3 regions of the Streptomyces sp. MST-110588 genome follow, and region 2 is predicted to be linked to each of the others. Evidence: riboswitches for the same ligand, from Rfam matches in the RefSeq annotation. Region 2 holds a riboswitch; each other region holds the start of a gene.
What was found. A riboswitch is a leader RNA that binds a small molecule or an ion and turns the genes downstream of it on or off. The one in region 2 is predicted to bind cobalamin.

Region 1 (2,258 bases), 1.4 Mb from region 2:
TTGGCGCGGCCGTGCCGGCGGTCCAGGGCGTGCCGGAAGAGGTCGCCCTGCCAGGCCGCCCGGTCCGGGTGGGGCGTGGCGTGCACCAGTTCCAGGACGTCCCCGAAGCGGAAGGCGTGGCTGCCGGTGTCGTACTTCAGCAGGGCGCGTTCGGTGTACAGGCGGCGTACGGCGTCGGCCAGGCCCCGCTTGACGGGCTTGGGCACGGCGCGCCCGTACGTCCCCGTCCAGTACGCCAGCAGCTCCCCCGGCTCGTCGGCACGCAGGCACACCGCGTCCACCAGGCGGCGGTTGCCGCCGTGCAGCCCGGCGTCCAGCCGTGCCTTGACGGCTTCGGCGGCGGCGACCACCGACGCGGAGCGCATGCCTGCCTCACCGCGCAGCCAGGCCAGGAAGCCGGCGGTCCATTCGGCGTCCTGGACGGCCACGGTCCGCACCAGGGACCGGTACCGCTCGTCGCGCTCGCCGGCCTTCTCGTAGAAGGTCTGCTCACCGACCATGTTGACGACGGCCAGCAGGACCAGTTCGTCCTTCGCGGCCCGGGTGTACGCGGCGCCGCCCTCGTGGGTGACGGTGCCCGTGAAGCGCTTGAGGGCGCGGTTGAACTTGCTCATCTCTTCCCCCGGGTGGAGCGGTGTGTGGTGCGGTGGTGCGCGGAGCCGCTGAGGGAAGGCGCGAGGAGCGGACCGGGGCGCCCGAGATCGGAAGTCGGCGGCGGGCTGCGTGGGAAGCGAAGTAACCGCCGCCTGCGCACCGGGCGCTCCGGTGCCGTCGCGCCTCCCGAGATCAAGGCCGACGACGGCAGGTAAACGCCGTACCGCACACGGCGGAACGATTTCAGGAGTCGAACCCGAATCAGCACCGGAAGTAACCGTCGTCTTCGCACCGGGAGGTGCGTTCGTGGAAAGGAGCCTAGAAGGCCCGCCCCGCGTCGTCACCCGAATTAATCAGCCCCCGCCGGCCGCCGGGCCCGTCGCGGCCGTGGCCGTCGCGACACCCGCCCGTCACACCGGGGTTGTACGCTGCCAAGCGCAGTCGGTTCGCCCCGTCCGCCAGGCGGGAGCGTCGTAAGAGGGAATCCGGTGGAAATCCGGAACTGCCCCGCAGCGGTGAGTGGGAACGACCGCCGTCATACGCACTGGACGCGAGTCCGGGAAGCGACGGCCAGTAGGTGCCCGGCCCCAGGAGGCCGGGCGTGCCCGCGAGTCCGAAGACCTGCCACTGCCCGTGCGCCCGCCGGGTGCGCGGTGGACCGTGACCTCGTGGGCGGGTCGGCGGCGGGAGCGTACGGGACGGTCTCCTCTTCCCGTGCCCTTCCGGTGCCCGCACGGCGCTCCGCGGGGTCGCTTCAGGACTCGCGAAGGAGAGTTCCGTGACCCAGGCATCACCGAACGGGCGCCGGGCGCCGGCCCCGGCCGCGCTGGCCACCCTCCACGGCTATCCCCGGCAGGGGCCGGGCCGGGAGCTGAAGAAGGCCGTCGAGGGCTACTGGTCCGGCGGTACCGACGCCGGGCGACTGCTGGAGACCGCGCGGGAGCTGCGGGCCGGCGTACGGGCCGAACTGCGGGCCGCGGGCGTCGAGGAGATTCCCACCGGTGACTTCTCGCTGTACGACCATGTGCTGGACACCGCCTGGATGGTGGGCGCCGTCCCGGCCCGGCACCGCGCCGCGGCCACCGGCGGCCTCGACACCTACTTCGCGATGGCGCGTGGCACCGCCGAGGCCGAACCGCTGGAGATGACCAAGTGGTTCGACACCAACTACCACTACCTGGTGCCGGAGTTGAGCGCGGGCACGGTCTTCACCGCCGACTCCCGCAAGCAGGTGGCGGAGTACACCGAGGCGCGGCGGGAGGGGCTGCGGGCCCGTCCCGTACTGCTGGGCCCCGTCAGTTTCCTGCTGCTGGCCAAGCCCGCGCCGGGCACCGACCCGCACTTCGAGCCGCTGACGCTGCTGGACCGGCTGCTGCCGGTCTACGCGTCCGTACTGGCCGATCTGCGGGCCGCCGGGGCGCGGTGGGCGCAACTGGACGAGCCGGTGCTCGTCCAGGACCAGCCCCGGTCGGTGCTGTCCGCCACCGCCCGCGCCTACCGGTTCCTGGGCGCCGCCGCCGACCGGCCCAAGCTGCTGGTGGCCTCCTACTTCGACGCGCTGGGCGAGGCGCTGCGCCCGCTGGCCGACTCGCCCGTCGAGGGCCTGGCGATGGACTTCACCGGCCCCGCCGCGGCCGACGTGGACGCGCTCGCCGCGATCGGCG
Region 2 (2,258 bases):
GGTCATCCGCCGCAACACCACCATCCTGCCGCTGTACTCCCTGATGCTGGGCCTGCTGGCACTGCTCGGCTTCATGGCCATCGCGGCCGGGATCAAGGTCACCAACGGCCAGTTGGCGATCCCGCAGCTCTTCGAGTCGATGTTCCCCGACTGGTTCGCGGGCGTGGCGTTCGCCGCGATCGGCATCGGCGCGCTGGTCCCCGCGGCCATCATGTCGATCGCCGCCGCCAACCTCTTCACCCGCAACATCTACAAGGACTTCCTCAAGCCGGGCGCCACCCCCGCCCAGGAGCACAAGGTCGCCAAACTCGTCTCGCTGCTGGTGAAGGTCGGCGCGCTGGTCTTCGTCCTGACCATGGACAAGACGGTCGCGATCAACTTCCAGTTGCTCGGCGGCATCTGGATCCTGCAGACCATGCCCGCGCTGGTCGGCGGCCTGTTCACCCGCTGGTTCCACCGCTGGGCCCTGCTGGCCGGCTGGGCGGCCGGCATGGTGTACGGCACGGCCGCGGCGTACGGGGTGGCCAGCCCCACCCAGAAGCACTTCGGCGGCTCCAGCACCGAGATCCCCGGGACCGGCGAGATCGGCTACATCGGCCTGACGGCCTTCGTCCTGAACGTCGTGGTGACCGTGGTCCTCACCCTCGTCCTGCGCGCCCTGAAGGCCCCGGCCGGCACCGACGAGACGCGCCCGGAGGACTACACCGCCGACGCGGGCGACCCCGGCGTCCAGGTCGACCTCCCGCCGGCCACAGCGGGAGTCCCGGCGGGCCACTGACCCGCGACCGCACCCGAACGGGCCGCCGCACCCAAGAGGTACGGCGGCCCGCCCCTGTGGACCAGGTGTCCCGCTACCGCCGCGCTCGTTCCACGGTTTCCGGATCACCGAGTGGGGCCCCGATGGCCGACGGAAGGCATCCGGAGCCAATACCGTCTCCCGGGTCACGGTCAACGCGCGCGAGGGCCGCCGCGTCCGCAATACGCCCGCTGCATCAGGCGCGGCCACATCGCCGCTCCGGCGCAACTGTGGGAATACCGCACCAAGACAGCAGGAAGTTCCCGGGAGAACGACACAAGATATGGGGCTGCGTGCGGGGCGCGGCACAAGATGTATGCTCGTGCTCGCTGTCGTCGCAGGGGAATCCGGTGCGAATCCGGAACTGTCCCGCAACGGTGTACGAGTGCGTATTTAAGCACCCGCGAGTCCGAGGACCTGTACGACGGTACGCCCGCGCCACCACCGGCGCGGCCGTTGACGTCCGGGCCTCGTGGGTTGGGCCGGTGGACGCTGCGCGGTGTGCCCGCGCCCCGGCACGTCCGGGAGCGCCGCCACGCCCGTACGCGCCCCGCGCCCCCTCCCTCAAGGCCCCCGCCGAGTGAGGGAGAGCAGCACGTGACCATCGCGCCAACGGAGCCCGCTTCAGCCGCCGAGGTCGACCGGCCCGCGAAGGCCACGGACGCCGCGCCCGGCCCCCAGGGACCGCAGGACGCCCGGACGGCCGGCGACGGGCCCGGCGCCGCGCTGCTGCGTACCCTCACCGACCTCACCGCCGACCTGACCGCCACCGACCCCGGAAAGGTCGCCGCCGCCGCGCTGCGGGGCCGCCACGCCGGCTCCGACGAGGCCGAGCTGAGGTCGCTGGCCATGGAGGCGGCGGCCGGCCTGATCGGTGACGAGCCGCAGTACTCCAAGCTCGCCGCCCGGCTGCTGACCCTGGCCATCGCGGAGGAGGCGGCCGAGGAGGGGGCGGTCGCCTTCTCCGCCTCCGTCGCCACCGGCCACCGCGAGGGCCTGATCGGCGACGAGACGGCCGCGTTCGTACGGACCCACGCGGCCCGACTGGACGCGCTGGTCGAGCAGGCGCTGGCGGACGGCGCGGACGACCGCTTCGGCTACTTCGGGCTGCGCACCCTGTACTCGCGCTACCTGCTGCGCCACCCGATCTCCCGCCGGGTCATCGAGACCCCGCAGCACTTCCTGCTGCGGGTGGCCTGCGGCCTGGCCGAGGACGACAGCGAGCGGGCGCTGGCGGACGTCGCCGAGCTGTACCGCCTGACCAGCACGCTGTCCTACCTGCCGTCCTCCCCCACGCTGTTCAACTCCGGCACCCGGCACCCGCAGATGTCCTCCTGCTATCTGCTGGACTCCCCGCTGGACGAGCTGGACTCGATCTACGACCGCTACCACCAGGTCGCCCGGCTCTCCAAGCACGCCGGCGGCATCGGCCTGTCCTACTCCCGGGTGCGCGCCCGCGGTT
Region 3 (2,258 bases), 2.0 Mb from region 2:
CCCGTGGGGCGGAGGGCGCGTAACTGCCGTCACCCTCCTCGCCGTTGCCCCCGCCATCACCTTGGGCCTCGCCCGGCTCCCTACTTTCGGCCTTGTCCTTCGCCTTCTCCTGTTCGTCGTTCCGGGGCTGCCGGTCCATGTCTTCGTCTTCCCGCGGGTCTGTCGTACGGCCCGGCTCCCGGCGTCCGTACGAGTCGTCGCCGTTGCCCGCGGACGACGTACCGGTGCCGCCGGCCGGGGAGCCGTCGCCCGCCGACGTACCGGAATCGCTGCCTCCGCCGCTCCCGCCGCTCGCGCCGCTTCCGCCACTGCTGCCGCTGTTTCCGCCTTGGCCGCCACCCTGGGTGCCGCCACCGCCACTACCGCCGTCGCCGTCCCCCGGCGCCGGTGCGGGTGCCGGCCGCCTGGGGGCGATACGGGGCGCGGGTGCCCCGCCCTCGTCCCGGTTCAGGGAGAACGACCAGCCCTCGAAGCTGCCCGCGGGCGGCGTACGGTAGGTGGCGCCGTACTGGCTGTAGGTCCACCGGCCGCCGTTGGGCGCATGCCAGTACGACCAATAGGCCCGGGTCGGCGGGGTGTCGATGCAGGTTTCGCGCTCCGGCCCCGGCTTGTTCTCCAGACGGCAGATGAACGCCTCACCCCACCGGTTGGTCCCGGTGACCCGGATGCCGGCGGCCTTGAGGGCGGCGAGCCCGGTGGACTGGCGGCCGACGGCGCACCGCACGATGACGCTGCCGCCCAGTTCGCGGAAGTCGACGACGACGGTCACGCCGTTGGTGCCGGGGCAGAAGCCCGCCCGGCCCCGGCCGGTGTCCACCGCGGCGGCCGTTCCCGGCAGGGCGAGCCCCGCGCCGACCGCCGCCGCCAGCACGGCCAGGGCGGCGGCTAACGCGCGTATCGCACCGGTCATCGCAAGGGTGCCCTTCGGTTCCGGGGCCGCACCGGGCCCCTGGACACACCCCTGCCGCGCGACAAACCCCTGACGCGCGTTCCGAGAGGAAGCGGCAGGGGCCGAAGAACCGGAGGGCTCAGGGCTCCACGCTGCGGACCATGACAGTGAGAAGCGGTTCACGTGGCGCGCCGGGCGGTCCGACTCGCGGCGCGGTGATCGCGCCGCACACGGTTGCAGGTCAGCGCCGGATTCCCACCGGCTTTCCCCAGTCGCGTACGCATGAAGTTGTCACTCCGCCCACAGGCGGAACACGCCAAAGACTAAGCCCGGCCGCTCGGTTACGGCCAGAGCCGCCGCTGTGACTCCGGCCACCGCTACACGACATGACCCGGCACGGCATGACCCGGCACGGCATGACCCGGCACGGCATGACCCGACAGGACATCACCCGGCACGCCAATGCGCGTGCTGCCATGGTCCGCGCGGGCCCAGGCATGAGGCCAAGGCGCGGGCCCAGGTGCGCGCCCTTTGCAGGCCGCAGCCGGGTTCGGCCTGCCCGGGGCCCGCACCGACCGCCTCATGGGCCGACGTACTCGACCCGCAGGCCCTCACGGTCCGGCAGGACGATCGTCTGCGGCCGGTCGTACGTCCAGCCGCGCGGCAGCAGGAACAGCTTGCCGTTGGCGTAGGCGTAGAACTTCAGCCCCTGGTAGCGGTAGTGGTACGCGCCCCGGTCCGGGTAGAAGGTGACATCGACGCCGGGGGCCGACAGCCGCAGGTCCTGGGCGCTGTAGACGACTACGCCGAGGTGGTGTTCGAGCGTGGCCGCCATACGCATCGCCGAGCCACGGCCCTCGACGGAGGCGAAGGCGCCCACCGTCCAGAAGACCAGCACCACCACCAGCCCGACGGCGTAGAGCCCCATCGACGCGGGCCACAGCGTCCAGGCCGGGTCGGCGCCCGTCCCGGTACTCGTACGGGACCACAGCGCGCACCCGTAGGACGCCAGCAGCACCCCGGCGGTCAGCGAGGCGGGCAGCGCCAGCTCCCACCACCCGGGCGAGAGGCGGGTCATCGCCCACAGCGCCAGGGGGACGGCGGGCAGGGCCGCCACCAGCCCGGCGCAGCACAGCCGCCGGGCGCGTGGCCGGGCGGTCAGCGTCCGTACGAGCAGCGGGTCACCGATCCGCCACAGCAGCAGCGTCCCCGAGGCCACGAGGAACGGCTCGTACAGGGCGGGCACGCTGCTGAGCATGTACCACTGCGCGGAAGGCGCCAGGTGGCTCTCGGCGAAGCCGAAGTAGGAGGCCCGCGCCGCACTGCGCACCCACCCGAAGTAGTACAACAGCGCAGCCAGCAGTGACAG

Region 1: linked by a shared signal. The riboswitch ahead of metE (5-methyltetrahydropteroyltriglutamate--homocysteine S-methyltransferase) and the one ahead of KGS77_RS11070 (ribonucleoside-diphosphate reductase subunit alpha) in region 2 are both predicted to bind cobalamin.
Region 3: linked by a shared signal. The riboswitch ahead of KGS77_RS20230 (hypothetical protein) and the one ahead of KGS77_RS11070 (ribonucleoside-diphosphate reductase subunit alpha) in region 2 are both predicted to bind cobalamin.

Annotation. Positions count from the first base shown of each region.
Region 1 is NZ_CP074380.1:1,147,830-1,150,087, forward strand. It holds gene KGS77_RS05215 (TROVE domain-containing protein) at 1-614, opposite strand, end outside; cobalamin riboswitch at 1,069-1,217, shown strand; gene metE (5-methyltetrahydropteroyltriglutamate--homocysteine S-methyltransferase) at 1,373-2,258, shown strand, end outside.
Region 2 is NZ_CP074380.1:2,541,504-2,543,761, forward strand. It holds gene KGS77_RS11065 (sodium:solute symporter) at 1-778, shown strand, start outside; cobalamin riboswitch at 1,102-1,236, shown strand; gene KGS77_RS11070 (ribonucleoside-diphosphate reductase subunit alpha) at 1,394-2,258, shown strand, end outside.
Region 3 is NZ_CP074380.1:4,586,455-4,588,712, reverse strand. It holds gene KGS77_RS20230 (hypothetical protein) at 1-910, opposite strand, end outside; cobalamin riboswitch at 1,062-1,220, opposite strand; gene KGS77_RS20225 (hypothetical protein) at 1,470-2,258, opposite strand, start outside.